2 regions of the Kribbella sp. NPDC104218 genome follow, and region 2 is predicted to be linked to the other one. Evidence: riboswitches for the same ligand, from Rfam matches in the RefSeq annotation. Region 2 holds a riboswitch; the other holds the start of a gene.

Region 1 (14,765 bases), 600 kb from region 2:
GGCAGACCACCGCGTCGAAGGCGTCCCACTTGTAGGGCAGGTCGGTCATCGAGCCGATCGCCCAGTCGATCGCCAGCTCCTCCTCGGCGGCCTTGGCCTTACCGGCCTCGACCAGGTTCGGCGAGATGTCGAGGGCGCGCACGGTCTTACCGGCGCGCCGCAGCGGGAGCGCGATCCGGCCGTAACCGCAGCACAGATCGAGCACCGATTCGCGTCCCTCGAGCAGTTCCTCGACGGCCTTGACGATGCTTGCGTCCCGCTCGGGCGTGGTCCGCGCGGCCAGACCGTCGACGCCGAGATCGGCGTACTCGGCCCGGCTGCGCAGTGCGGAGTTGAGCATGGGCGCAAGTATCCCGGGTCGGCCAGGTCAGTTGTCCACCGGTCCGTTGGTCACGATCCGGCCGCGACCGATTTTCCCGAGCAGGACGGCGGCGATCATCGAGACCGCGATCGCGGTGTAGGTCGCGCCCAGCCAGCCCGGGACCGGGCCGCCGAAGAGCTTGCCCTGGACATCGAGCCAGAACGCCGACCAGCCGCGGACCGTGCCCGGGTTGACGATCTGGTACGCGACGAAGCCGATCAGCCAGGCGACCGCGGGCTGCCAGCGGAACCGCGCCGTCCCGGAGACGTCCCAGCGCATCTTGCTGACCACGAAGAAATCGGCGATCGCGACCGCGAACAGCGGGATGAAGACCGAGCCGATCAGGTAGAGGAACTGCGTGTAGTTGCCCAGGTCAACCATCAGCGCGAGACCGGTGGCCAGGACGCCGATCGCGACCGAGATCCAGCGCCGGTCGAGGTGCCCGACCAGGTTGTGTGCGGCCATCGTGGTCGAGTAGACGTTCGCGTAGGCCTCGTCGACCTCGTCCACCAGCAGGACGAACAGCGCGATCGCACCGGCCGGCAGCGTGACCAGCGCGGTAATGACGCCTTCGCTGTCGGTCTGCAACGTCGCGACGGCGAAGACGCCGAGGGCGTAGTACAGGATCGCGGCCAGGCCGTAGCCGAGGGCCGAACCGGCGAAGGCGGCCTTGTTGGTCCGCGAGTGCCGGGTGTAGTCGGCGGCCAGCGGCGCGAACGAGACGACGCCGGCGGCGGCCAGGTCGACGCCGGGCCAGAAGCCGAAGACGCCGTCCTGCGGCAGCGGCTGCACCGGCTTGCTGAGCACCTGGACGAAAAGGTAGACCGAGGCGATCAGCACCAGCCAGACCATGAACTTGCGCAGCACCTTCACGCTGCCCAGCGGGCGGACGGCCATCGTCGTCGCGATGATCCCGGCCAGGACGACGAACAACCAGCGCCACCGCTCACTGGTCACCGCGACCGCGGCCTGCGAGATCACGATGATCTCCATCGTGGCCCAGCCGATGTTCTGCGCGATGTTCAGCACGGTCGGCGCGGTCGAGCCGCGGCGACCGAAGAGACCGCGCAGCGCGACCATCGCCGGCGCTCCGGTGTGCGAGCCGAACACGGCCGCGCCGCCGAGGACGAACGCACCGATCCCGCAGCCGATCACGACCGCGAGCAGGCCCTGCCACAGCGAGCCGGTGTACGCCGCCACCAGCGCGCCGGTCACCGGGCCGAACAGCGAGATCCCGAGGTTTCCCCAGAGCGTGAACTGGTCGAAGAACCCCAGTGTCCGCGGAGTGTCCGTGGTGAGCACCAGCGGCGCTTCGGTCGTGGCAGGACGGACGGCAGTACTGGTCATGATGACCCGCTCCCTACGCCGGCATTACCCGGTCAGGTTCAGGCGGTCGGCGACCCGGCTGCTGGTCCGCAGCTCGTCGCCCTCTCAGCCCGCGCGTTCGGTGCGAGCTCCCGCAGAGGTTTTGCTACCGCGTCAACGATAACGCCTCAGTCAGTGGACCGCGCAGTGGCCGCTCGCTGGATGAGCGCGGCCAGCTCGGGGCCGTTGGTCAGCACGGGCATGTGGGAGCCGGTGTTGAGCGTGCGGGACTCGCCGTGGGTCAGCTCGGCCAGGCGGCGGGCCCAGTCGTCCGAGGACAGCTTGTCGTGCCGGCTGCGGACGATGACGATCGGCGCCTTGACGCGGGTGATCACCTTGGCCAGGTCGTGCCGACGACAGGCGGCTGCAGCCCGGGCGATTGTGGGCAGCGTCGTCCGGGCGTACTGCGGGGCCAGCGTCGGGATCAGCCGGGGTGACTCCGGCGCTGCGGACTCCAGCCAGCGCAGACCGAGGTCCAACCAGCCCGCCGAGCCCACATCACCTGTCGGGGCAATCAGCACCAGCGCATGCGCCAGCTCCGGGTGTGCGACGGCCAGCTCGACGACAATCTGCGCACCGGCCGAGTGACCGACCAGAACCGACCGCTCCCGCACTTTCTGCTCCAGGATCGCGGCCAGAGCCTCCGGGTGCAGGTCCTCCCGTTCGCCGGCCGGTTCGCCGTAGCCCGGGAGCGTGACGACGTTGTGGCGCATCGGGAGGTGTTCGACCGTTGGCGCATAGGACTCCGGTCCCAGGCCGAGGCCGGGGACCAGTACTACCGGTGCGGTCACTCCCAGGGCGGCCGGCCCGGCGCGGACCGGACGACCGGGTCGAATGCGGGTTTGAACGTGCGGTACCCGATGGCGAAGGCGGCCGCGAGAATCAGCAGCCCCAGCCCACCGATCCCGTACGCGCCCGGCAGCCGATAGAGCTGGTCGTCGTTGGCGCCCAGGCCGGTCGACAACACGATGCCGAGCCAGATCAGCAGCGGCACCACCGACACGGCCACCAGGACCAGCCCGACGAGCTCCGTCATCCCCGGCTGCTCCTGCACCTTCCGGCGAGCGAGCAGATCACGCGCCCAGAGCACCAGCGCGACCACCCCGACCAGAATGGTCAGCAGCTGGCCGAGCGTATCGATCACGTCGGTGCGCAGCGGGTGGTTCAGCGGTGAGCCCGGAGCCTGGGTGATCTCGCGGATCGACACCCGCTGCATCGTGATGACCAGCAGACCGTAGAAGCCCGCGACGATGGCCGCGATCAGCAGTACGCGCTCCGCCCGCGGATCCCGAGCCGCCTTGGACTCCGGACGCCCGTACGTCGGCAGCTCGTGCGACTCCGGACTGGCCGGCGTGCCGAACGGCTGGCCAGGCCGGTACGCCGGCGGCTGGGCATGCTGCTGCGGCACCGGCGGCGGACCGCCGTACTGCCCCGGCTGGGAGCCGTAAGCCTGCGGCTGCGCGTAGTGCTGCTCCTCGGCGGGCTTCGACTCCTCGCCGCGGCCGTACGTCGGGAATTCCGGTGACGACATCAGCTGCTCCCTCCGGTCGGGAACAGCTTCTCACGCGGCTCGGTCAGGTGGCCTTGATCGTGGGCCAGGCGTTGGGGCGGCAACCGTCGAGCCCCTTCGTCTGCTGCATCATCACCGGCGCGGGCGTCTTCGCCTTCTCGCAGGTGGAGTGGCCGTGGCCGAGGGCGTGGCCGACCTCGTGGTTGACCAGGTACTGGCGGTAGAGCACGACGTCCCCGTTGTAGGCCGGGACGGCGTACGTCCAGCGCTTCGCGTTCAGCACGACGCGGTCCTCGACGCGGCAGGACACCTCGCCGCCGGTGTCGAGCGGGAGGCAGAGCTTGTCGGTCATCGTCGGCGTGGCCAGGATGATGCGCAGGTCGGCGGTCACCTTGTCGGTGCGCTCGAAGTTGACCGGGTGGACGGCCTGCCAGCCGCGCGGGTCGCTCAGCGTCTTGTGGATGGCCGCGGCGACGGCGGGCCCGTTCACCGTCAGGCCCTCCTCGATCTCGACCCGGTAGGTCAGCTTGTCGCGGACTCCGCTCGCCTTGTCGAAACCGGGGACGACGGCGAGCTTGCCGCTCGAGACGGTGATGTTCGGCTTCGCGCCCTTGGGCTTGCGAGTCAGCGTGGGGGCCGGACGCTGTGGCGTCGTGAAGTGTTGCGTCGGGGTCGGAACCGACGTGGGCGCCGTGATCGGCGTCTCGATCGCAACCGGAGCCTTGGCACCGGCTACCACCTCAGCGGCCAGACTCCGCCGCCCGGCGACATCGGGATGGACGACGACCACAGTCCCGAGCACGGCCAGCGCCGTCACCGAGAACCACTGCATCGAATGTGACCGATGCCGACTGTGTCGACCCATGCCGCTTTACCCTACAGACTCCCCGGTCCGGCACAAAAGGGCAGTGCGGATGTCAGGCCGTCCGGGTCCGGAGGAACTTACCGAAGTGCGGGACGGTGAAGGCCACGGTGCCACGCTCGGCGGAGAAGACCAGCCCCTTCTTGATCAGCCCGTCGCGCGCCGGCGAGAGGGACTGCGGTTTGCGGTTGAGCGTGCTGGCGACCTCGGCCGTCGGCACGGAGCCGTCGTCCGCGGCGATGCCCAGCTCGGCCATCGCGCGCATGTACTCGCGCTCGGCCGGAGTGGCGCGCTCGTACCGGGAGCCGAAGAAGCCGACAGTCAGCTCGGCCGACGCCTCGGGGCCGGCGACGGCGACGTCCTTGATGGTGATGGGCGAGGTGGGCGCGTGGTCCCAGGTCGCGTGCGCGAACGCTTGGACGAAGTACGGGTAGCCGTCGGTCTGCGCGTAGAGCTCGTCCAGCGCCTCTTCGTCGTACTGAACGCCCTCACTCTCGGCCGGGACCATCAGAGCGCGGTCACACGCCTCCCGCGCCAGCCGGTCGACGCGTACGTAGCGGAAGAGCCGCTCGGAGTACGACTTACTGGCCGACAGGACGGCGGGCAGATGCGGCAGGCCGGCTCCTACGACGACCAGCGGCGCGCTCTGCTGGGAGATCTCGTGACAGGCGGCGCAGAGCGCGGACAGGTCGTCGGCGCTGATGTCCTGCATCTCGTCGATGAACAGACCGACGCCGACAGAGAGGTCCCCGGCCAGGTCGGCCGCATCACTGAACAGCTCGATCAGGTCCATCTCGAGGTCACCGGAGTCCGCACGGCCTTTTGCCGCGGCCACATCGACCGGCGGGTGCCAGCGGATGCCCTTGCGGTCGTTGGCCGCGGTGCGCAGCGCGAACGCCTTCAGCACGGCGCTGAAGCGGTCCACGCGCTCTTCGTCGCGATGCCGGTGCCCCAGCTCGCGCATCGCGGTGTGCAGCGCCTGCGCGATCGGAAGCCGGATGCTCTGCTCCGGCCGGGCCTCGATCTTCCCGGTGCCCCAGGCGCGTTTGATGGCCTGGCTGCGCAGAGTGTTCAGCAGGACGGTCTTACCGACGCCGCGGAGCCCACTGAGGACCAGACTCCGCTCCGGCCGGCCTGCGGCGACCCGTTCGAGCACTACCTCGAACTGCCGCACCTCGGTGTCGCGTCCGGCCAGCTCAGGCGGCCGCTGACCGGCGCCGGGCGCATAGGGATTCCGGATCGGATCCATGCTGTCACTGTATGAGCCCGTCTAGTGTTTTCCGTAGATTGACACGTCAGGAGATCTTCGTGTCGCGAGGACGTTCTACAGCTTTCTAGGACAAACCCTAGATTCGCCTAGACACCCCGAGTCACTGGCCGGACCACTATCGTGCGGGCATGTACGAACGGGCCCATCAGCAGTACGTCGGCGGCGCGCGCAAACTCGAGGCGCTGATCAACGAGCTGATCGGCGAGGAAGAGGGCATCAACTACCTCAGCGCCACCGCGCGGGCCAAGGACCCGGAGTCGTTCCTGGCCAAGGCGACCAAACCGCACCCGGACGACCCGGGCCGGCCGAAGTACGACGATCCGCTGAACCAGATCACCGACCTGGTCGCGGCCCGGATCATCACCTTCCTGGTCGAGGCCGTGGACCGGGTCTGCGAGGTGATCGAGGCCGAGTTCGAGATCGTCGAGCACACCGACATGGGCGCGCACACCCGGGCCCAGGGCGTCTTCGGGTACGCCAGCAAGCACTACCTGGTCCGGCTGAACGCGCATCGGCGTGAGCTGCCGGAGTACGCCGTCCTGAAGAACCTGGTGATGGAGATCCAGGTCCGGACGGCGGTCCAGCACGCGTGGGCCGAGTTCGAGCACGACATCCGGTACAAGCTGGACATCCCGCCGGACCGGAAGCCCGAGTTCGACCGGCGGTTCCTGCTGGCCGCAGCGCTGATGGAGCTGGCCGACAACGAGTTCACCGAGATCGACCGGCTGTACCGCGAACTGGCCGCCGCTGCGGTGGACAAGACGCCACTCGACCTCACTACGGCGACGCTGACGACGTACCTGACCCGTCGCTACCCGGACGCGCCGCACGCCAAGACCAACCACTACGCGTGGGTGCTCGGCATCCTCGACCGGATGGGCATCAGCACCGAGGAGCAGCTCACCGACCTGCTGGCTGGCATCGACAGCACAGCCGTTCAGGCAGCGATGACGCACCGGTTCCCGGCCGGCACAGTGCGGCGGCTGGACGACGACCTGCTCGCTGCGCGCGGTTCGGAGTACATCGACCTGTTCCCGACCGAGGAGCGGCGGCAGAAGATTCTGCGCGGCCGGCTGAAGGCGCTAGGCCGGGCTGGTATCGCCGAAGCTTGAGCCGGCGGTCCGCCGCGCCCACGCGGTAGTGGTGATCAGACCGAGCGCCAGGACCATGAGGCCGCAGCCGATGATGATGAACCAGTAGAGCCGCGCAGCCGGGACGAAGCCGCTCTCGAGCGGCCCGACCAGCCGCGCGGACAGTACCGTCCCGGCGATGGCCACCCCGAGGGATGCGCCGACCTGACGACTCGTCGAGGCCACTGCGGCCGCGACACCGGCCTGGGCGCGTGGCATCCCCGAGACGGCGGTGTTCGTGATCGGTGCGTTCAGCATGCCGAAGCCGACGCCGAAGACCAGGTACCCGGCCGCCAGCACCACGAGTGTGGTCGATCCGGTCAGCTGGGAGAGGATCGCGCCGGAGGCGGCCAGCATCGTCCCGGCGACGACCAGCGGCAGTCGCGGACCGCGGTGCCCGACCAGCCAGCCGGAGATCGGCGAGAAGACCAGTGTCATCGCGGCCATCGGCAGCGTCAGCAGGCCTGCGTGCAGCGCGGAGTAGCCACGCACCGACTGTAGGTAGAGCGAGTTGAGGAAGAGGAACCCGGAGAGCGCGGCGAAACCGGCCACTGCGATCAGAGTGGCGCCGGAGAACGGCGCACTGCGGAAGAAGCGCGGATCGAGGAGCGGCTGCGCGCGGCGACGCTCGTAACCGACCAGCGCGATCAGCGCGACCACAGTGAGCCCGAAGCAGCCCAGAATCGGCGGCGAGCCCCAACCGAGGGGCCGGCCCTCGATGATCCCGTAGGTGAGGCCACCGAGCAGCAGGACGACGAGCACCTGGCCGACCGGGTCCATCCGGCGCGGGACCGCGGCCCGCGACTCCGGTACGAACAGCGCGGTCATGACGACGGCCGCGATGGTCACCGGCACGTTGATCCAGAAGATGAATCGCCAGCCGAGACTCTCGACCAGCGCGCCGCCCACAGCCGGGCCGACCGCCATGCTCAGCCCGACGACGCCGCCCCAGACGCCGATCGCCTGCGCGCGCTCGCGCGGATCGGTGAAGGTGTTGGTGATGATCGACATCGCCACCGGGTTCATCATCGAACCGCCGACGGCCTGCAGCATCCGGAAGACGATCAGCAGCTCGACGGTCGGCGCCAGCCCGCAGAGCAGCGACCCGAGGCCGAACACGACCAGACCGGCCTGGAACGTACGCCGCCGTCCGACCCGGTCCGCCGTCGAACCCGCCACCATCAGCAAGCTGGCCAGCACCAGCGTGTAGGCGTCGACGGTCCACTGCAGCTCGGACACCGAGGCGCCCAGCTCGGCGCGGACGGTCGGCAGCGCCAGGTTCACGATCGTCAGATCGAGACCGACGATGAACAGGCTGCTACAGCAGATCCCGAGGACCAGTAACCGCCGCCGGCGGCTGAGCTGCGCATCCATTACGGCTGAATGTACTCCGGGTGCCGCCCACGCCTCGAAAAAGGTTTGACGGGCTGTCGGCGGGCCCGCCTAGTGTTGAGGTATCCGCCTGGTCAGGTGCCTCTTCTCTTACCCTTCTATGCCTTGTTTGTGAGACGTCATGTCCCTGCGCCTCATTCCGTTCGCCGACCCGGGTGTGCCGGACACCCGATCCGGCCTCCGACTCATTCTCTGGCTCGAGCACCAGCAGCTGCGCGGCCAAGCGCTCGCCGTCTTCTGGGGTTTGCTGTTCTTCGGCGGGATCGCCGCCGCGCCGGTCGCGGTCGGGATGGCCGTCCAGGCCGTCATCGACCGGTCCTGGCCGAAACTCATCCTGTCCGGCGTCCTGCTGCTCGCGTTCGGCGCGGCCAAGGCCGGCTCGGACGCGTTCTTCCACCGCGCCGTCGTCACCAACTGGATCAGCACCGCGGCGCGCCTGCAGCAGCTGCTGTTCCGCAAGGCCTCCGAGCTGGGCTCGCTGCTGACGCGGCGGATCGCGGCCGGCGAGGTCGTCGCGGTGAGCAGCGGCGACGTCGAGAAGATCGGCTGGTTCGTCGAGGTGCTCGGCCGGTTCACGGCCGCGCTGCTGACGTGCTTCGCCGTCGTCATCGGCCTGCTGTTCTACGAGCCGCAGCTGGGGCTCGTGGTCGCCATCGCCGTCCCTGTGCTGGCGTTCTCGATCGTCCCGCTGATGGCCCCGGCGGAGCGCCGCGCGGACGCGCAGCGTGCCAAGGGCGGCCGGGCGACCGAGCTGGCCGCGGACACCGTGGCCGGTCTGCGCGTGCTGCGCGGTATCGGCGGTGAGCAGCTGTTCCTGGAGCGCTACCGCTCCGCCTCCCAGGAGTACCGGGCCAGCGCGGTCCGCAGCGCGCGGATGTGGTCGCTGATCGCTGCGCTGCAGGTGCTGCTGTTCGGCCTGTTCCTGGTGCTGATCGTGTGGATGGGCGTCGGCATGGTCACGTCCGGCCGGATCACGGTCGGCGAGCTCGTCACGACGTACGGGTTCATCACGTTCATGCTCGTCCCGTTGCACACGTTCGAGGAGACCGCGAGCGCGTTCATCTTCTCGAAGGTGTCGGCGCGCCGGGCCGCGCGCGTGCTGTCGCTGCAGCGCACCGACGCGACCAAGGGCACTGCCGAGGCGCAGCTGCCCGAGGGCGATCTGAACGACCCCGTCTCGGGGCTGCAGATTCCGGCCGGTTCGTTCACCGCGGTGGTGTGTGGCGATCCGGATGCGGGCGGTGAGCTGGCCGACCGGCTCGGTGGCCACAGCCCGAACGCAGTGGACGGCGAGGCGTCGGTCCTGCTCGACGGCGTCGCGCTGGACGACCTGCCGCTGGAGTCCGCGCGCACTGTCGTTCTGGTGCAGGACAAGGAGCCGGTGCTGCTGTCGGGCACAGTGCGCGAGCTGTTCGACGTACCAGCCAGCGGTCTGGTCTCTCCGGACAACGCGCTGGAGGCCTCGCAGTGCGACGACATCCTCGACGTCCTGCGGCAGACGCTGCCGGCCGGTACGTCGGATGCGATGGAGGCCGTGCTGACCGAGCGTGGGCGCTCGCTGTCCGGTGGGCAGCGGCAGCGCGTCGCGCTGGCTCGCTCGCTGTACGTCGATCCGCAGGTGCTGGTGCTCGACGAGCCGACCAGCGCGGTCGACGCGCATACCGAGGCGCGCATCGCGGACGGTCTGCGGTTCCTGCGGGCCGGCCGGACGACTGTGGTGTTCACGTCCAGCCCGCTGATGCTGGACCGGGCGGAGCGGGTGGTGTTCGTGCCGGATGGTCGCGTCGACGCCATCGGCACCCACCACGAGCTGGTGCACACCAACTCGCGGTACCGCGCGGTCGTGACCCGTGAAGACGAACCAACTCTCGAGGAGTCGGTGTGAAGCCCCCTCTGTTCGATCCAGCGGCGCCGACCGAGGTGGTCCGGCTGCCGGTGGCAGGTAGCGCGACCGTGCGCGCCTATGTGAAGACGCTGTTCCGTCGGCACCGCCGGGCGTTCGCCTGGCTGACCGTGGTGAACGCGGTGGCCGCCCTGAGCGGCATGGTCGGGCCCTGGCTGCTCGGCAACGTCGTGCAGAAGCTGTCCGACGGCCAGACCGAGGTCGGGCTGCCGTACGTCGTGCTGGGCTTCGTGATCGCGCTCCTGGTGCAGACCGTGTTCGTGCGGATGACCAGGTTGCGCGGCGCGGTCCTGGGCGAGGAGATGCTGGCCGACCTCCGCGAGGACTTCCTGGTCCGCGCGGTCGGGCTGCCGCCGGGCGTGCTGGAGCGCGCGGGAACGGGTGACCTGCTGTCCCGGATCACCACCGACATCGACCGCCTCTCGCACGCCATGCGGGATGCGGTGCCGCAGCTGACCATCGCGGTCCTGTGGGCGTCGCTGCTGATCGGCGCGCTGATCGTGACCGCGCCGCCGCTCGCGGTGGCCGTGGTGATCGCGGCGCCGATCCTGATCATCGGCGGCCGGTGGTACTTCCGGCGCGCGCCGCAGTCCTACCGGTCCGAGGCCGCGGGGTACGCCGCCGTCGCTTCGGGCCTGGCCGAGACGGTGGACGCCGGCCGCACGGTCGAGTCGCACCGGCTCGGCAGCCGGCGGATCGCGATGGGCGACACCCGGATCGGTCAGTGGGTCGCCTGGGAGCGGTACACGCTCTACCTGCGGATGGTCCTGTTCCCGGTGATCAACATGACCCACACGGTCGCGCTCGCGGCAGTGCTGGTGATCGGCGGCGGTTTCGCCCTGCAGGGCTGGATCACCGTCGGCGCGCTCACCACGGGTGCGCTGTACATCCAGATGCTCGTCGAGCCGGTCAACATGATGATCCGCTGGTACGACGAGCTCCAGGTGGCCCAGGTGTCGTTGGCCCGGTTGGTCGGCGTCCGCGAGGTCGAAACGGCGGAGTCGGCCGAGGAGAAGGAGCCGAACGGCCGCACGGTGCTGGCCGATGAGGTGCGCTTCGGCTACCTCGAAGGGCGCGACGTACTGCACGGCGTGACGCTCCAGGTCCAGCCTGGTGCGCGCGTCGCGCTGGTCGGGCCGTCCGGCGCGGGTAAGTCGACGTTGGGCCGATTGCTGGCCGGCATCTACTCGCCGCGCGTCGGTGACATCACGCTGGGCGGTGCCGCGCTCGACAAGATGTCAGCTGAGCAGGTGCGTAGTCATGTGGCCCTGGTCAACCAGGAGCACCACGTGTTCGTCGGCAGCGTTCGGGACAACCTGCGGCTGGCGCGGACGGATTCGACCGACGCCGACCTGTGGGCCGCGTTGCGGTCAGTGGATGCCGACGGCTGGGTGGCGGGCTTCGACAACGGGCTCGACACCGAGGTCGGCTCCGGTGGCGTCTCGCTGACGCCAGCGCAGGCGCAGCAGGTCGCGCTGGCCCGGCTGGTGCTGGCTGATCCGCACACCCTCGTCCTGGACGAGGCGACCTCACTGATGGACCCGCGCGCGGCTCGACACCTGGAGCGGTCGCTCGCAGGTGTGCTGGAGGGCCGCACGGTCGTCGCCATCGCCCACCGGCTGCACACTGCCCACGACGCGGATGTGATCGCCGTCGTCGAGGACGGTCGCATCGTCGAGCTGGGCGGTCACAACGAGTTGGTCGATGCCCAAGGCCCCTATGCGGCCTTGTGGCACTCCTGGCACGGCGACCGCTGACTGCACCAAGAGGCAGGCCCGACGGCCTGCCTCTTGGGCCCAGCGCGTGTGAGGATGGAGAGCGTGCTGACCACGCTGTTCTCGCTGCCCACCACCCAGGCTCTCGACGTCGACACCGAAGGCCGGCTCCTCGTCCTGTACGACGGGACCGGCACCCGCCAGATCAACGAGATCGCTCCGGACGGCACCTGGCGCGCGCTGACCGACTCCGCGGACCACTGCGCCTTCGCACAGTTCGTACCGGACAGCCGGCTCGTGATCGTCGATCACCACAGCGGCGGCAGTGAGCTCAGCCAGCTGTCGGTGCTCGACCTCGACGAGCCCGGGCTCCCCACCCTGCGACCGTTGGTGCACGACCCGGCGTACGTCAACAGTCTGGTCGCGGCCAAGCCCGGTCGGGTGCTGTACCTGACGAACCGGCGGAACAACGTCGACTTCGACCTGATCGTTCACGAGCTCGCTACCGGCGCGGAGACCGTCCTGTACAACGGCGGCGGCTGGGTCATGCGAGTCAGCAGCTCCCCCGACGACCGCTGGGTGGTGCTGAGCCTTGCCAGTGCCGTGGCGAACTCCATCCAGCTGTTGCTGGTCGAGACCGCCACGCAGACCATCACCACGATCACTGCGGCCGATGCCGACAACGACCAGACCGCCGTCTCGTGGCTGCCGGACTCCAGCGGTTTCCTGGTGTCGACCAATGCGGACCGCGAGCGGATGGCGATCCGGCGCTACGACCTCGACACGGCGACGTGGAGCGACGTCCTGGTCGACAGCGAGCGCGATGTGGCCGGCTGGGTCGCGCCTGACGCAGAGAACCTGTTGGTCGGGACGCTGGCGGACGGCGCCGTGACGCTGGCGCTGCACCGACTCAAGGACGGTGCCAGGCTCGCACCGCTGGATCTGCCGGCCGGTGGGTGTGCTGCCGTCACCATGATGATGTTCGACCCGATCTGGTCGGCGGATGGCTCGTTTGCCGCTTTCACCTACCAGTCCCCGGTCAGCCCGCCGACGGCGTACCGATTCGTCGCTGCGACGCGTGAGCTGGTCGCACTGCGACCGGAGGACGCTCCTGACGTACCTGAGCTGCCGGAGCCAGAGAGCGTGCGGGTGCCGTCGTTCGACGGCGAGCTGATCCCAGCGTTCGTCTACCGGCCGATGGGCACCGACCTGGGCTCGGCCGTCATTCACATCCACGGCGGTCCGGAGCTGGCCGCGATGCGGGTCTGGAGCCCGATCGTCGCGGCGCTGACCGCGGAGGGGCACACGGTCGTCGTTCCGAACGTGCGCGGCTCGTCCGGCTACGGCAAGCGCTGGTACAAACTCGACGACCGCGAACTGCGGCTGGACTCGGTGCGGGACCTTGCCGCGATCCATGCCTGGTTGCCGACGATCGGCGTCGATCCGAAGCGGACCGCGCTGTTCGGCGGCTCGTACGGCGGTTACATGGTGCTGGCCGGGCTCGCGTTCCAACCCGAGCTGTGGGCTGCCGGGGTGGACATCGTCGGGATCGCCTCGCTGACCACCTTCCTGGAGAACACGTCGCCGTACCGGCGGGCGACCCGCGAACGGGAGTACGGCTATCTCGCGACCGATCGCGCGTTCCTGGCCGCGGCGAGCCCGCTGACGCGGGTCGACGACATCCGCGCGCCGCTGTTCGTCATCCACGGCGCCAACGACCCGCGGGTGCCGCTGTCCGAGGCCGAGCAGATCAGCTCCGCGCTGGCGAAGCGCGGCGTGCCGTGCCAGCTACTCGTCTACCCGGATGAGGGGCACGGGCTGGTGAAGCTGGTCAACCGGCTGGACGCCTACCCGCGGGCGTTCAGCTTCCTGCGGGAGCACCTGGCCACTGCGCGGTAAGCGTCGCGGCCGTCGCGTCGAGCCGGACCGGCAGCCCGAGCGGTACGGCGAGGTTCAGGTCTTCGTGGCCGACGGCGGCGCCTTCGATCATCGGCACTCCGAGCGGTTCGAGGCGTTCGCGGATGACATCGGCGGCGAGTCCCTGGTCGTCGGACTCGCTGAAGTCACCGATGACCACGCCAGTCACCTGGTCGAACCAGCCGGCGCGGAGCAGCTGGGTGAGCATCCGGTCGATCCGGTAGCCCTGCTCGCTGACGTCCTCGAGGACGACGATGCCGGCCGGCGGCGCGTACGTCGGCGTACCGATGCTGGTTACGAGCAGAGCGAGGTTGCCGCCACGCAGTACGCCGTCCGCAACACCAGCGACGACAGTACGGGCGCCGCGGGGCGCCAGTAGGTCGGTGACGCGCTCTGGTGTGAACAGCAGGTCGTGCAGGCGCTCTCGGCCGTCTACTACGCCCAGCTGCTCGACAGCGGCGGCCATTGGGCCGTGGATCGTCACCAGGCCGCGGGCGTTCAGGGGCTCGTGCAGGGCAGTGATGTCGCTGAAACCGACGAACCACTTCGGTACGGCGACCAGCTCGTCGAAATCGACCGCGTCGAGCATCCGCTGCACGCCGTACCCGCCCCGCGCGCAGAACACCGCAGCGAACCGCTCATCAAGCCACGCCGCGCGGAAGTCGTCCGCGCGCGCGTCGTCACCAGCGGCCAGGTAGTCGAACCGGTCGTGCCCAGCCAGCACCGACGGCAGCACCTCAACCTCAAGCCCCCAAGCCTCGAGGTGTTGGCTGCCCTGCTCCAGCCGATCGGCCCGAATCCGCCCGGACGGCGCCACCACCGCAACCCGGTCACCTACACGCAACGCCCGCGGAACGATCGGTTCAATCACTGGGAAGACGCTACTCGAACTTGGGCCCACGGTCGGCGGGTGCGGATCAGGAAGCCGAGGAGCAGCAGCACGAGCAGTGCGGCGCCGCCGTCCGTCACGATCGACGGCAGCGCGCCGACCGGGCCGAGGCGGTCGATCGAGGCCTCGAACATCTCCGGCGGGACGGCGACCACTCCGATCGCCTGGGTGAGGTTGACGGCGACCACAAGCCAGAACAGCCAGCTCTGCTTGCGGCGGCGGAGAGCGAGCACGCCGGCCGCGTTGCCGAGGATGTACAGGCAGCCGACGATCCGGAAGCCGGTCAGGAAGCCGGGGGCACTCGTCTCGGCGTCGGCCGGCGCACGACCGGCCAGCACCATCATCCGCACCAGCGTCTCGTGGTTGACGATCCAGAAGTTCTGCAACGTGGTGCCGAGTGTGAACACGAGCGAGCACACACCCACGATCACCTGTAGCCGCGGCGTCCACC
Region 2 (14,765 bases):
TGGAACCAGCGGCAACACGCGGTCTACCTCGCGACGGTCGCCCGCTACGCCCATGACCACTGGGGTGTCGACTTCACCTCGGTCGAGCCGTTCAACGAGCCCGACGGCAACTGGTGGAAGGCCGACGGCACCCAGGAGGGCTGCCACTTCGAGCCGGCCACGCAGCGCCCGGTGATCAACCACCTGCGCGCCGAGCTGAACGCGCGCGACCTCGGCTGGATGCCGATCGCGGCGTCCGACTGCTGGGGTTACGACTCCGCGCTGTCCACCTGGAACAGCTTCGACGGCACGACCCGAGCGAATGTTGCCCGGATCAACGTTCACGGTTACCAGCAGGGCGGCGGGCGCCGCGACCTGCTGTACGCCGCCGCGAAGTCGGCCGGGCGGAAGATCTGGAACTCGGAGTACGGCGAGGGCGACGCCAGCGGGCTGAGCCTGGCGAGCAACCTGAACCTCGACTTCCGCTGGCTGCACCCGTCCGCCTGGGTCTACTGGCAGGTCGTGGACGGCGGCGGCTGGGGTCTCATCCAGGACACCGGCGGCGGCACGACCGGCGCGGTCAACCCGAAGTACTACGTCCTGGCGCAGTACACCCGGCACATCCGGGCCGGCATGCGCATCCTCGACGGCGGCGGGCCGAACACAATCGCGGCGTACGACGCGGCCACCCGCAAACTGATCATCGTCGCGACGAACTACGGGACCGCGCAGTACCTCGACTTCGATCTGGCGAAGTTCACCAAACCGTCGACGGACGGCGCCCCGATCCCCCGCTGGTCGACAACGCCCGGCGGCGCGCACTACCAGGCACATCAGGACACGATCATGCACGGCAGCCGCTTCTGGTCCTGGTTCGAGCCGAACACAATCCAAACCTTCGAAGTCCCGGACGTAACCCTCTAACCAACCTTGCGGGCCGGGTTGTGGCGCTTGGCGAGGCGCAGGATGAGGAGGACGAAGACGACGACCATGCCCATGTCGAGCAGCGCGAACTCCCAGGGCATGTCGGCGGCCGTCTCGTCGGAGGCCAGACCGCCCTTGAACATCGAGGACAGGGTCATCGCGATCAGGTTGTTCGCGATGTGCAGGGCGATCGCGGCCTCGAGACCGCCGGTGCGGATGGTGAGCCAGCCGACCCCCAGTCCGAAGACGGTGAGGGCCGCGAAACCCCACGGCGTACCCCAACCGTGCGCCGCCGCGAACAGGATCGCCTGCGGGATGACGACGAGGACGGGCCAGCGGACGAACGTACCGACTGCCTGGAGGAACCAGCCGCGGAAGATGTACTCCTCGGCCGCGGCCTGCAGCGGAACGAGCAGGGTCAGCATGACCAGGCCGAGCAGGAACGGCCCGATACCGACCCAGGGACTGCCGGCCGCCTGATCCGAGTCGATCACCGCGGAGATGCCGCCGCCGACGATCGTCATCGCGGCCACCATGAGCGTGATGACGATCGCGGCCACGGCCAGGCAGCGGCCGAACCAGGGCAGGCGCAGCCGGCCGGTCACCGAGGTGACCGAGCCCCACGTCCGCCGCTGGACCCACCACAGCGTCAGCGCCAGCACGGGCATCGCGATCGCGATGGCGACCAGATCGACCCCGAACGACGTCAGGTCGTCGAACCTGGGCAGTTCGTCGTCTCCGAACGGGACCTTCAGCAGCAGGCCAACCAGCGCGGACTGGCCGAGGACCAGCAGGGAGGCGACCATGAACAACACCAGCAGGACGACCGTGCCGACGATCGGCCGCCACCAGTTGTGCCGGCCCGACACCCGGGCGAGTCGCTCGTAACCGACCGATTCGACGTGCTGCTGGGTCTGATACGCGGTTGTCATGGCTCCAGGATGCTGACGGACAGGCGTCGTCCGCGTCCGTCCGGAGCACGATCGGCGGCCTCTATCGCTGGGTAGAGAAACGGGTTCGGCGGGTAGAGACGCCTATGCTTTGGCCCTGATGGAACATGTCCGCAACTGGCTGCTGCCGATCGTCCTGGGCGTCACCTGGATCCTGGTGTCACCCGGACTGGCGAGGGCGTTCGAAGAGCCGCTCGGCACTGCGGAGCTCGTCGCCGGCGGTACGGCGTCCGCGATGGCGGCTGTCGCGCTGGGCTTTCGGCGTCGAGCCCCGCTGGCCACCTTCGTGGTCGTGACCGTCGTCCAGACCGTCGGTTACTTCTCGATCGCCCGGGACACGACGCTCCTGCTGCCGGCCGAGATCGTTGCCTTGTACTCCGTCGCGGTACGCCTCCGGCCGGTCGTCGGATGGTGGGCCGTCGGCGTCCAGACCGTCGTCCAGACGCTCGCCACGGCGTTGTCGTCGGGTGTGGACCAGGCGCTCGGTTGGGAGGCGCTGCTCAACCTGCTCGGGTACGGGCTCGTGCTCGTGGTGGGGTTCGGCCGCCGGCATCGGCTCGCGCTGCGATCTTCGGCCGCGCAGCAGATCCGCGCTGCCGAGGCCCGACGGGCCGATGCCGCCGTGTCCGAACGACGACGGCTCGCCCGCGAACTGCACGACGTGAGCGCACACCACCTCACCTCCATCGTCGTCAGCGGCGGCGCCGCCGAGCGCCTGGCCGCGACCCGCCCCGATCTGTCGGACGACGCACTGACGTACGCCGCCGAGACCGGACGGGAGACCTTGCGCTCACTGCACGAGCTCGTGGCCATCCTCGAGACCGGCGACGCTCATGAGGAGGAGCCGGTCGTCGGCCGGATCACCGAGCTGGCCGAGGCGTTCAGCCGGCTCGGTCAGCAGATCGTCGTCGACGTCACGCCAGAGCTGACCGGAGCGGTCGGCGAGGCCGTTTTCGGGATCGTCCGGGAGTCGCTGACCAATACGCTGCGGCACGCACCGGGCGCCGCCGTACGGGTCCTGGTGACGCGGACCGGCGACCAGGTCGACGTACTGGTCGAGAACGGCCGTGCGACCGAGGCGGCGTCCAGTCAGGGCAGCCGACGTGGGGTCGCTGGTATGAAGGACCGAGCCGAGGCGCTCGGCGGGACGCTCACCGCAGGCCCTGGGCCGGACGCCAGCTGGCAAGTACGAGCCACCCTTCCCGCCGCGTCATCCGCACCACGACCACCGTCCTCATCCGCGGCCCCTGTCCCCGCGCCGTCGTCCGCCGCGCGCCTGGCCGCTGGCGGGTGGTGGACCGAGATCGGCGTCCTGCTCGCCGTCGCAACACCCGCGGTCGGCGGCACCGGCGCGATGCTCGCGGCAACGAAACCGACACCCGACGCAGCGACGGTCAGCCTCGGCGTCCTCATCGCGCTGCTGCCCGGCCTCATCCTGCTCGGCCGCCTCCACCGCCCCTGGACCGCACTGCTCGGCGTCGTCCTCGCTGGATGCCTCTGGCCGTTGGCCATCGGCCTCGGCTGGCTACCCGACTCACTCGCGCCTGCGCTCGCGCTGAGCCTGTTCGCGTCAGCAGCCGCGGTTTACGCGGTGGCGGCGTACGGCGGCGACCCAGTCATCACCTGGCTGTCAGCCGGCATCGCCACCGTCGGCGTCGGCCTATCAACAGGTGGCCTCGTCAGGGTCGCGGCGGCTCCGGACGACCCGTCGGGCTGGGGGTTCCCGGTCGGGATGGGCGTGGTGGTCACCGTCGTCCTGGCGATCCCACTGGGCCTTTGCTGGGTGGTCGGCGGACTGATTCGGCGGCGGCGACTCCGGGAGTCGGACCAGGCAGGCGCCACGCTCGCCGAGCTCGTCCGGGCGACGGAGTACGAAGTCCACACCGAACGCCTCCGAATCGCCGGCGGCCTGCACCACAGCGTCCTGACTCGCGCCCAGACCTTGATCGACCGCGCCGAATCCGGCGACCTCGAAGGCACCACCGCCGAAGCCCGCGCCGCCCTCACCGCCATGCGCGACCTCCTCGCCACCCTCGACGACGACGGCGCCCCAGCCCCCAGGAGCCCCCGATGACCCCCGGCACCAGCCGCGACCCGATCCGCGTCCTGATCGTCGACGACCAGACCGTCGTCCGCGCCGGTTTCGTCGCCATCGTCGACGCCGAACCCGACCTCACCGTCGTAGCCCAAGCCGGCGACGGCGCCACCGCCGTAACCCTGGCCGCAGACCTGAACCCCGACGTGGTCCTCATGGACATCCGCATGCCCGGCCTCGACGGCCTCGCCGCCACCCGCCTCCTCACCGAAAAAGCAGACCTCCCCCGAGTCCTCGTCCTCACCACCTTCGACCTCGACGAATACGTCTACGAAGCCCTCCGAGCCGGCGCCTCCGGCTTCCTCCTCAAAGACGCCCAACCCCAAGACCTCCTCACCGCCATCCGCATCATCGCCTCCGGCGAAGCCGTCCTGGCCCCCACCATCACCCGCCGCCTAATCCAAACCTTCACCCAACCCCAACCCCCACCCACCACCCCCTCCCCCCTCCTCAACACCCTCACCCCCCGAGAACGCCAAGTCCTCACCCTCATAGCCGCCGGCCACTCCAACGCCGAAATCGCCACCACCCTCACAATCACCGTAGGCACCACCAAAACCCACGTAAACGCCCTCCTCACCAAACTCAACGCCCGAGACCGAGTCCAAGCCACCATCACCGCCTACAACCTCGGCCTAGTACGTCCCCACAACTGACCATGAATCCCCAGGACTACACCCCGCGCTGGCTCCTCCACGGCGACGTCGACTTCCAGGACCACAACGACGTCCCGCTGACAACCTGCTGGGAAATCGAAGGACTCTTCGTCGACCTACCACCCCGCCCACGCGAAGCCTTCACGCTGCTCGCCTGTACCCCCGCAGGCTTCCTCGCCGAACTCCTCAACCACTTGCCCGAGGATCTACTCGGGACCGAGCAAGCCCAGCTCGGAAGCCTCTCGATCACCGCACCGTCAGCGCCTGATACGCCGCCCTCCTGGTGGGGCGAAGACCTCGTCGACCTCTGCATCGTCGGCCTGCGAGCGAGCCCGACCGTGCCTGGAACGATTGACATCGAGCTCTCCGGCTTCGTCGAGCTCCTCGACCGGACGGACGCCGTACGCCGCGACAGCAGCGTTACCGAGTTCATCCTCCTCGGCCCGAACAGTTCGCCGTACGGCACCTGTCAGGACATCTTCGGCCTTTTCCGCGAACAGGCCGAACCACCGGTCCCACACGTCCGCCTGATCGGATGCGAGCCCACGCCCGTCCTGCGGCAAGCACTCGAACGCACGAAGCAGGTCAGAATCCGAGCCGAGGTCCATCAGATCGCAACTGACGGTTCGGCAGTACGAGTCATCGACGCCTTCGTATCCGGGACCCTCGAGTCCAGCCATCGTTCCCCGCTCGGCGACGGCCTCGTCGACGTGACGATCACCAGCGATCCCCAAGAGCCCTGCCCCACAGCAATCCTGACGGTTCTCGACCTCTGGCGCGCGGGCCGCCCCACTCAGACGAACCTCTGGACTCCTTACAACAGCGAACTCCGCCACCACTGGTCCGGCGCAGCGCTCGCCCACCACCCCAGCACTCAACCCCACCCCGCCAACCGCAGCTACAACCTCGACGGCCGATTCATCACAAACGTCGAGGGCTTCTTCTGCGCACTCGGAGAAGCAATCAACGGCCCCGGCGGCTACTTCGGCTGGAACCTGGACGCCGTCCACGACTGCCTCTGCGGCGGCTTCGGCGCCCAACCCCCGTTCACCCTTACCTGGCACAACTCAAGCACCGCCCGAACCCACCTGCCGCCCCCAGCCCTCGACGAGCTCCTTTCCCTCCTCACAGAGGGTCAAGTCACCGTCGACCTACGCTGATCAGCGCGCCCGCAGAACGCCGTCCGGATCCGCTTCACTCCGTATCGTCGAGCACCACACTTCGGACGACGCCGGCTGCGTCCTCCCATACGACGCGGTCTACTTCACGATGTCGTAGTGATCCGCAAACCACCGGCAAAGCCGGTCCGGGTCGGCGACGTATGCCTGGCCAGGCCAGTGCGGCCACTCGATGCGGTTCGGGAAGTCGAGCCGGACAACCGCGAGCAGCGTGCGGTCGGCATCGAAGAACTCGGCCGCAGCGTCACCAGTACACATGCAGACGCTGTCGGTGACCCGATCGACGGCGAGCGCGTCGACCAGATCCTCGACCGCCCGACGGTCGCCAATGAGCGGACCATCTTCGTCACGCACAACCGACACGTGCTTCGCCGTCGCGTCGTCGAGGACGTCGGCGTCAGGATCCACCGCGAAGACCAGGAACCCGACTCGGTCAGGACGCTTGCGCCGGAAGTACCAGGAGTGTCCCGTCCTCGTGCTTCTCGATCTCGATGACGACCTCCGACGTCCGACCGGTCGCGCTGATCGAGTCGCCCAGAGCCCTGAGCCGGTAGGAAGTCTCGAGGAGGTCATCGACCTGCCCGCGCGTCATGAACTTGTCGATGAGCCGTTTGGGCGAGCGCAGCTCGATGGCTGAGAGTCGAAGGACAACGCTGCCGATTCGCGCATCCAGCTCGTCGATCCTCTGCTGGTCGGCTTTGAGGCTCCGCACGAAGTTCTCGAACGGGTTGTCCGGATCGCTCTGGCCCGCCTCCACTCCCTGCAGGACGACCACACGCCGCTTCAGCGCGATCGCAAGAGCAGCCAACTCAAGGTGCGTGCGGAACTCGCCGCCCTCTTCGCCGATCCCAGGAAACTGCCTCTCCAAGTCGGCGATCTCAGCGCGGTTGTCGACGATCTCGTCGAGCGCGGCCTCCCACTTCTTCACTCGCCGCTCGGCATTCTGCGTAGCAGTGCTGATGGCGTGCACTGCCGAATCCAGGCCGAGGGAAGCTCCGACCTTGCCACGATCCAGCAACAACGCGGTCGCCTTGTCGATGGCATCGCGGCAGCCGTCGAGCTCGTTGCGCTCGTGCTCCAGTTTGTCGTCGTGAAGCTTCTCCAGGAGCTCCGCGATGTGCTCGATCGCCTTCTGCCGTTGATGATCGGCGTACGCACTGACTCCGACGGCAACCGCCATCAGAACCAGCGGAGCAGCGACCGTGATCGCTCCCCCCGCGGCGACCGCACCCACCGCAGTTCCGGCGGCACCGGTACCCGCGGCACCCGCGGCCGCACGTCCAACGGGAACCATGGTCGCGTTGGCGACCACCACATTGCTCGCACGATCTACCAAGGCGCTGTAAACCCCGCCGGCGGCACCCTTCGCAGCCATCGGCTTGACCAGACCCTTGCCAACCTGCGCAGCAACCTTCGCCGGCACCACCATCCGGTAGAGCACTTCACCAGAGCTCGCGACGCGCCCGACAGCCGGCACGTTCTTGGCGCTCGCAGAGACCAGACGCGACAGCTCCTGCGCAAGTGGGCTCACAGCATCCAGAGGCAAACCTGCCGAGCGATCGCGCTTCTTCGGCAGCGGACGTGCCTCCAAAGTCACCAGCGGCACCGCGGAAAACGTGGCAAGTGCCGTACGAAGCTCGGCCAACCGATCCGGCGTCAGAGCATCCCCACCCCCGACCGCCGGAACGTTCGACACCTCGGACGTCGACAAGGTCCACACAGGAACCTCTGCCTCACCGCTCATTGATCTCCCCCTCAGACGATCCCCGACACGATAGCGCCACTCACCGACATCCGCTGCTCCCCTGATCCACCAAATCCGCCCAACGGAGCTCGGTGGGTAGTGTCGTGGCGTGACGGCTGACGGTGGTGCGGAGTCGACCTTGTGGACGATCCATGGTGAGCGACTGGTCGATGACACCCGCCGACTGCGATTGAGTATTGCGTCGGTAGAACTACCCGACGGCGTGCGCTTCGAGCAGTACGTCCTGCGAATGCCCAAGGCCGCCATGATGGTCGTGCTAGACGACGCACAAGAGAACGTGCTGATGCTGTGGCGCCACCGCTTCATCGTCGACCGCTGGGTATGGGAACTTCCAGGCGGCTACGTCGACCCGAACGAGGATCCGGCCGTCACCGCAGCTCGCGAAGTCGAAGAAGAAACCGGCTGGCGCCCAAGAACCGCAAAGCCGCTCGTCTCCTTACAACCGTCAGTAGGCACAACGGACGCCGAAAACCTCCTGTTCGTGTCCTACGGTGCCGACCACATCGGCGATCCCGCAGACATCAACGAGGCCGAACACGTCGCCTGGCTCCCCCTCAACTCAATCCGCGACCGGATCAAGTCAGGCGAAATCATCGGAGCAGCATCCCTCACCGGCCTACTCCACGTCCTCGCATTCCCCCCAACCTGATCCGCTACGGCGCTGATACGCCGATCTCGATCAAGTTCTCGAACAAAGAGCTGACCACCTCGACGCCCTGGTAGGCGCGATCGAGATGCTATTTGGTTTTCCGGCGGGCCTCGTGGTGGCCGCGATCGTAGCCTTCGACGCCACCCTCGAACCACGCGGTTACTGCGAGGTCGACCATCACCTCTGCCGGCTTTACCCCTGCGGCGATGTTTGCTTCCGCCTTCCAGAGTAGGTAGCGCATGACAGGGTTGTCCTGACTGGGCCAAGGAGGGTGAGGTTGCTGCGCTTTACGGGGGTCCGGCCAGTTGCCACGCTTCTCCTCCTGGCTGTCAGACCAGGCCATGACCGCTGTAGCGACTGCTTTCGGGACGACGAGTTCTACTTCGTCGAACGGAACCCACGGGCACCGGGTTGCGGCCTTATCAGGCATGGCTAACGGGCGAACGAACCCAGGACCAGCCAGCTCCTGAGCGAGGGCGTGGTAAGGTGCCAGATCACGCCACTGCTGAAGCTCTTCGTCGGGCTCGTCGAACCAGGTATGAGGGTGCCGTCGCTCGATGAGTAGGCGGGCCTTGCGGTACGCCGGGAAGACACAGTCCCACTCGCGAAACGGGATCTGGTCGTCGAGCTGCTCCTCGATGTAGCCCCAGCGATCGTCTCGGAGCTTGTCATCCAGGTTGTCGACAAGCTCGTGCCACACACCCTCCGATTCGTCGTCGTCCCAGGTCTCCGCTGCGCATCGAACGGCGGCGGCGAAAATCGCCGCATCAGCGAAACACTCACAGGATTCGTCGATCCAGCGGCCCCGGCCGAGCTCTTGCACGAGGTGCCGCATGCGCTCTGCGATCATCCGGTACCAACGGAGGTTATTGCCAACAGCAACGAAAATTCTCGGATCCAGTTCTTCGAGAATCGAATGCTGCATCGGATCGAAGTAGCTGCCTGTCAGCTCGGACTCCAGCATGTGTTGCCCCATGTCGAGCGTGGTTTCGAGCGCACCTACCATGCGCGGAGTCAGGCCCTCGATGCGATCGGTCCATAGCTCATTCAGTTTCGCCACCTCAGCCGCCCACCGGGGATCCGAGGGTGCAGCCTGCCCTGGATCAAGGAGAGCTGTGAATTCTTCACGATTGAGGCGGAGCGCTAGCAGAACCCCACGAAGTGTTTCGCTACGAATGCCAAGGCCAGGCGACTGCTCGAATCGCCGCCAGGTCGCCAGGCTGACACCGGCCTTCTCAGCTGCTTGCTGCTGAGTGAGCCCGAGCTGTGTTCGACGCTCGCCGATCACCGACATCCGAACCTCCATGAGCACTCATTGACTACTAGTACTCAGTGAAGCACAATTTTTCGCGAAGGCAAGAGCGTGCTGACGCCGACCTCGACTCGGGGCATCACGAGGCAATGGAGTGCCAGACACAGGCGAACAGTCATCGAGCGACTAGCTCAGGACCGCCGGAGCGGACGCGCCGGAGGCGCCAAGAGGGACAGTCGCCGCCGGAGGCGGTGTCCTTGAAGTTGGTGCTGGTAGGCCCCGTGGGACTCGAACCCACAACCCGCGGATTAAAAGTCCGCTGCTCTGCCAATTGAGCTAGAGGCCCCGGTGGTGAAGGGGGTGGGGTAAGTGTTGCAGGTTTGGGGGGTGGGGTGGGGAGTGGGGTGGGGTTTGAGGGTGTTCGGGGGGTGGTGGGGGGAGTACTGTCGGGGGGTGGGGAGTACTGGTGAGGCTGTGGGGCGGCTTGGCTAGGGGGCGGTATGGGGGTTTTGGGGCGGGGCGCGATTGTGGTGGGGCATGGGGAGGTGCTGGGGGGCTGGCGGGAGATTTTGGGGTTGGCGGCGGATATGGGGCTGGCCGACCGGATTGTGGTGGGGGTGACGTTGCGGGCTCGGGCGGAGGCGTTGGCGGCCGCTGAGGGGCTGGTGGCGGACGCTCCGGATCTGGCGCGGGACGCGCGGGAGTTCGCGGCGGTGGTGCGGGCGCAGAATCCGTTGGGGGCGGTGTTCGCGGGGGTCGGGGTGGCTGCGGGGGTGTTGGGGTTCTTCGGGATGTGGTCGGTGCAGGTGCTGCGGGAGGTGCTTGCTCCGGATACGGCGGGGATGGCGGAGACGACGTTCGCGCTGATCGGCGTCCTGACGGTGGCGGCGGGGGCGGTGATCGTGTCGGTGGTGCGGGCAGCGGTGGAGGCCGCGCGGGCCGCGGTCGAGGACGTCGATGCGGTGGGTGCGCATCCGTCGGCGGTGTTGTTGCGGGAGGTCCGGCCGGCCGAGGAGCGGTTGTTCGCGGTGCTTCGGTTGCAGCTGCCCGAGCCGTCGATCTCCGCGGGTCCGCTGATCGCGCTGGCCTGGATCGGGCTGGCTACCGGGATCGCCTGCGCTGCATTGAGCGGGGTCGGGGTGGCCTGAGGCCTGGCCGCGCGGCCGATCCGGGTGTAAGCAGTTGTCTTCGCCCGGATACACCGGGCGCTGACAATTCCGCCGCGGGGGGAACCGCCGGCGGATTGGGGGGCATTGTGTGGCGTTTTGTTGTTGCCGTTGCGGGTGTCGGGGTGCTGATCGCAGGGTGCGGTACGGCGGAAGGCGAGCCGGCCGCGGTCGCAGGCGGCCGAGTCGCCGTCCAGCCGACACCGACCGTCCAGCCGACACCGAAGAGTCCAACGGTCTCGAAGCCAAAGCCGGTCCAGACCAGCAAGAAGAGGGTGGTCGAGTACCGGACGATCCCGTTCAAGTCGAAGACCGTGACGGACAGCTCGATGCCGAAAGGCGAGCGGGCAGTGCGGACGGCGGGTGTGGCCGGCGAGCGCAAGATGACGTATGAGGTGACGTACGTCGGGGCCAAGGCGACGGCCAAGCGCCTCGTTCGGCAGGAGGTGTCGAAGCAGCCGGTGTCGAAGGTGACGGTCGTCGGGACGAAGGTCGAGGCGAGTACATCGAACGAGTGCGACCCGAACTACAGCGGCTGCGTCCCCATCGCGAGTGACGTCGACTGTTCCGGCGGGTCGGGTAACGGGCCCGAGTACGTCGATGGCCCGGTCGAGGTCACCGGCTCGGATATCTACCGCCTGGACGCCGACAAGGACGGCCTCGGCTGTGAGGACTGAGATCCAGATTGGCCACATTGCTGACAGGACACTAAAATCAGGACCAGCAACCGCGGGAGCTCGCACCGGAGCGGGCTGAGAGGGCGACAGAGCCGGCGTCGCCGACCGCTGAACCTGAATCGGGTAATACCGGCGTAGGGAGGAAGCAATGGACGACGATGCGGTGTGGGTGAACGGGACGGCGACCAGTCGCGGGGCCGGGCGGTCCGTGGCGGAGCTGGTCGAGGAGGTGTCCGACCGGCGGACCGGGATCGCGGTCGCGGTGAACCAGAGTGTGCTGACCCGGGACGAGTGGTCCCGGACGATCCTCACCGCGGGTGACCGGGTGGAGATCGTCGGCGCGGTGCAGGGCGGCTGAGATGGACGATCCGTTCGAGCTCGGCGGCCGCACGTACAGCTCCCGGCTCATCATGGGCACCGGCGGCTCGGCCAACCTGGAAGTGATGGAAGAGGCGCTCGTTGCCTCCGGCACCCAATTGACCACGGTCGCGATGCGCCGGCTGGGCACGGGACACGAGGGTTCGGTCCTCGACGTGCTCAAGCGGCACGGCATCGAGGTCCTACCCAACACGGCCGGCTGCCACACCGCGGCCGAGGCCGTCCTGACCGCCCGGCTGGCTCGCGAGGCGCTCGGCACCGACCTGATCAAGGTCGAGGTCGTTGCCGACGACCACCTCCTGCTGCCGGATCCGGTCGAACTCCTGGACGCCGTCGAGACCCTGGTCGCCGACGGTTTCACCGTCCTGCCCTACACCAACGACGACCCGATCCTGGCCCGTCGCCTCGAGCAGGCGGGCTGCGCTGCCGTGATGCCGCTGGCCGCCCCGATCGGCTCCGCCCTCGGCATCCGCAATCCGCACAACCTGTCGCTGATCACCGAGGCCGCGCAGGTCCCGGTCATCGTGGACGCCGGGATCGGCACGGCGAGCGACGCCGCCCTCGCGATGGAGCTCGGCTGCTCGGCGGTCATGCTGGCCACCCCGGTCACCCGCGCCGAGAAGCCGGCCCTGATGGCGGCCGCCATGCGGGACGCCGTCAGCGCGGGCCGGGCCGCCCGCCTGGCCGGTCGCGTCCCCCGCCGCTGGCACTCGGGCCTGGCGTCATCACCGGTCGAAGGACTACCGACCAGCTAGTCGTTGTCGCGGATGGTGCCGGTGACCCGCAACGGCAGCCGGGTGACGGCGCCATCCGCCGCAGTGATCACCACCGTGAACGTCTCCGCCTGCTCCCGCAGCTTGTCGTCCTTGATCGGTACGACGAACTGCCCGCTCGTCTTCCCCGGCTCGATCTGCGGGTACAGCCCACCGTCGGGATCCAGGAAGTCCGCCCCGAGCTTGGCCGTCCCGCTCCGCAACTCAGCGGTCAGATCGGCACCCCGATCGGACGGCGCCGACAGCTTCATCGGGAACACCACCCCGCCACGCCCCTCGGTCCCGACGCCCGGCCCGATCGTCACGGTCGGCGTCGGATCGTCGTCCCGGACCAGCCCTTCAGCCAGCGACCGCCCGATGATCGCCTCCCGCGACCCCGACAGCACCAGGATGAACCGCTGGTCCAGCCCGTCCCGCGCGTTCGCCCGCACCGGCACCTTGACCGTCGCCGTCCGCCGTCCCGCCGGGATCGTCACCAGCCCGTGGAACGACCCGACCACGTCGGTCGTGTCCCCCGACGTCTCCGCCCAGAACGACACCGGCCGTGGGCTCACCCGCGAGAGCCGCACCTGGAAGTCCGCCGTCCGGGAATCCCCTTCCCGCATGTCCACATCGGCCACCGTCAGCACCGGCAACTGCCGCGGCCGACTCAAAGCCGGCTTCGAGAACGCCAGATCCGAGAAGTACGCCGTACCGCGTGCGACCCGATCAGTCCGGATCTCCACCGACCGCACGTCGCGCAGATCAACGCCCGTCAACGGCACCCGGACGGTCTGCAACATCACCTTGGGCAGCAGATCCTCGACCTTCCCCGGCAACGGCCGCACCGACACCGGCGTACTGGCCGCCCGCCCACGCCCGTCCACCATGCGCACCGAGAACGAAGTCGACGCTTCTGTTGCCACTCGCAACGACAACGTCGAGTACCGGCGGACGTCGCGATGCCCCGCCGGTAGGTCGAATCGCAGCCGCCCGTCCTTCCCCGTCCAGCTCAGCGCGGTCACCCGCGTCGTCGGCGCCGTCTCGGTCGGCGAAATCGTCGTCCAGTGCGGCGTCCGCCCGTACCCGTCCCGCACGCAGTCCTGAGCACACAGCCGACGCCGAACCGAACCACTCAGGACGCCGGACGCCGAGTCGAGCCGAGCGACGTCGTACCGATCCGGCGACTGCGCGACCACCGAAACCACCGCCCGCCCGGCAGAGCGAGCCCGCGTTCCCGAGCCGTCCAGCAAGGGCAACAACGCTCGCTCACCACCGAGCTCAAGGCGGAAGAACCCAGCAATATAGGCCCGTCCGGCCGCCTCCTGTTCAACAGCCGAGAGTCGTTGCTTCGAGCCCTTACCGCACGGATCACCCGCGACCCGCCAGTCATCCTCAGAAGGCGCGACCGAACGGCCCGGCGTCCATTCGGTGTTGAAGAAGTTGTGATTGGCCCCCATGATCAGGACGGTCGAGCGCGCGGCCGGGTCGCGGGTCATCGAGTACCGCGAATCGTCGTAGTACCGCTGTCCGAACAGGTCGCTCACGTCGCCGTCGCAGTACGGCAGGATCACGCTGAGCGCGATACCGGGCAGGTTCGGCCGCAGGAAGTTGCCCGGCGCCAGCGGCAGGACCGCGCGGATCCCGAACGGCTCCCCCAGCGCGGCATTCAGCTGCGCGGCCCGCGCGACACCTTCGCCACCGCGCGAGTGCCCCATCAGCCCGACCCTTTGCAGGTCGACCCGGCCGACGTACGCCCGGCCGAACGGCCCGCCACCGGACGTCGACCAGCGCTGCCACAGCCGCAGATGCGCGAGCACGAGCTCCGCCCGGGCCAGCGAGCCGGTCAGCTGGGTGTCGAAGTCCGCGACGCTGATCGCGTTCGCGCTGATCGAGACGACCTGATAGCCGTGGCTGGCCAGCGCTTTCGCGGGGGCGTCGTACCCGCGGTAGCTCGGCACCGGCTTCGTCCCCTTCGGGCACGGCCACTCGCCCGGGTCGTCGTTGCCGTAGCAGGCCGCATGGATCCCGTGCAGGAACAGCACCAGCGGCCGCCGGCCGGAATCCCCGACCGGCGTGTAGACCCGGCCGACCAGCTCGCTCTTGATCTTGAACGCCGGAATCTCGGCCACCCGATCGCCCAGGTTGTACTCACTGACGGCGACGCCGTACTTCCCCGCCGCCCCCGGATCGACGGGCAGGAAGGCCGCGGCCCGCGCGGGCACAGCCACGAGGCAGGTCGCCAGCATTGTCAGCGTCAGGAAAACGTTGCGGATCCGCACCCGAACGAGCCTAGGCTGCGAAAGGTCAACTGAAGGAGGCTGGATGAGCAAGCTCGAACACC

Evidence for each region. Region 2 has a riboswitch for thiamine pyrophosphate ahead of thiS (sulfur carrier protein ThiS). Riboswitches for the same ligand answer to the same signal wherever they lie in the genome.
Region 1: it holds a riboswitch for thiamine pyrophosphate, as region 2 does, so the genes downstream of both, ACZ6ZD_RS09400 (purine-cytosine permease family protein) here and thiS (sulfur carrier protein ThiS) in region 2, are expected to answer to the same signal.

Annotation. Positions count from the first base shown of each region.
Region 1 covers NZ_JBVJMQ010000001.1:1,954,208-1,968,972, reverse strand. The annotation lists gene ACZ6ZD_RS09405 (class I SAM-dependent methyltransferase) at 1-340, opposite strand, end outside; gene ACZ6ZD_RS09400 (purine-cytosine permease family protein) at 368-1,708, opposite strand; TPP riboswitch at 1,702-1,832, opposite strand; gene ACZ6ZD_RS09395 (alpha/beta fold hydrolase) at 1,855-2,517, opposite strand; gene ACZ6ZD_RS09390 (hypothetical protein) at 2,514-3,257, opposite strand; gene ACZ6ZD_RS09385 (DUF3152 domain-containing protein) at 3,301-4,101, opposite strand; gene ACZ6ZD_RS09380 (ATP-binding protein) at 4,154-5,347, opposite strand; gene ACZ6ZD_RS09375 (GTP pyrophosphokinase) at 5,497-6,480, shown strand; gene ACZ6ZD_RS09370 (MFS transporter) at 6,451-7,872, opposite strand; gene ACZ6ZD_RS09365 (ABC transporter transmembrane domain-containing protein) at 8,012-9,775, shown strand; gene ACZ6ZD_RS09360 (ABC transporter ATP-binding protein) at 9,772-11,550, shown strand; gene ACZ6ZD_RS09355 (S9 family peptidase) at 11,614-13,407, shown strand; gene ACZ6ZD_RS09350 (S66 peptidase family protein) at 13,370-14,296, opposite strand; gene ACZ6ZD_RS09345 (hypothetical protein) at 14,293-14,765, opposite strand, start outside.
Region 2 covers NZ_JBVJMQ010000001.1:2,556,598-2,571,362, reverse strand. The annotation lists gene ACZ6ZD_RS12180 (glycoside hydrolase) at 1-903, shown strand, start outside; gene ACZ6ZD_RS12175 (lysostaphin resistance A-like protein) at 900-1,835, opposite strand; gene ACZ6ZD_RS12170 (sensor histidine kinase) at 1,954-3,927, shown strand; gene ACZ6ZD_RS12165 (response regulator) at 3,924-4,604, shown strand; gene ACZ6ZD_RS12160 (barstar family protein) at 4,607-5,764, shown strand; gene ACZ6ZD_RS12155 (hypothetical protein) at 5,864-6,190, opposite strand; gene ACZ6ZD_RS12150 (hypothetical protein) at 6,216-7,526, opposite strand; gene ACZ6ZD_RS12145 (NUDIX hydrolase) at 7,636-8,196, shown strand; gene ACZ6ZD_RS12140 (helix-turn-helix domain-containing protein) at 8,285-9,490, opposite strand; tRNA gene ACZ6ZD_RS12135 (tRNA-Lys) at 9,719-9,794, opposite strand; gene ACZ6ZD_RS12130 (hypothetical protein) at 9,949-10,596, shown strand; gene ACZ6ZD_RS12125 (G5 domain-containing protein) at 10,740-11,291, shown strand; TPP riboswitch at 11,334-11,449, shown strand; gene thiS (sulfur carrier protein ThiS) at 11,440-11,649, shown strand; gene ACZ6ZD_RS12115 (thiazole synthase) at 11,651-12,424, shown strand; gene ACZ6ZD_RS12110 (Calx-beta domain-containing protein) at 12,421-14,703, opposite strand; gene ACZ6ZD_RS12105 (RidA family protein) at 14,747-14,765, shown strand, end outside.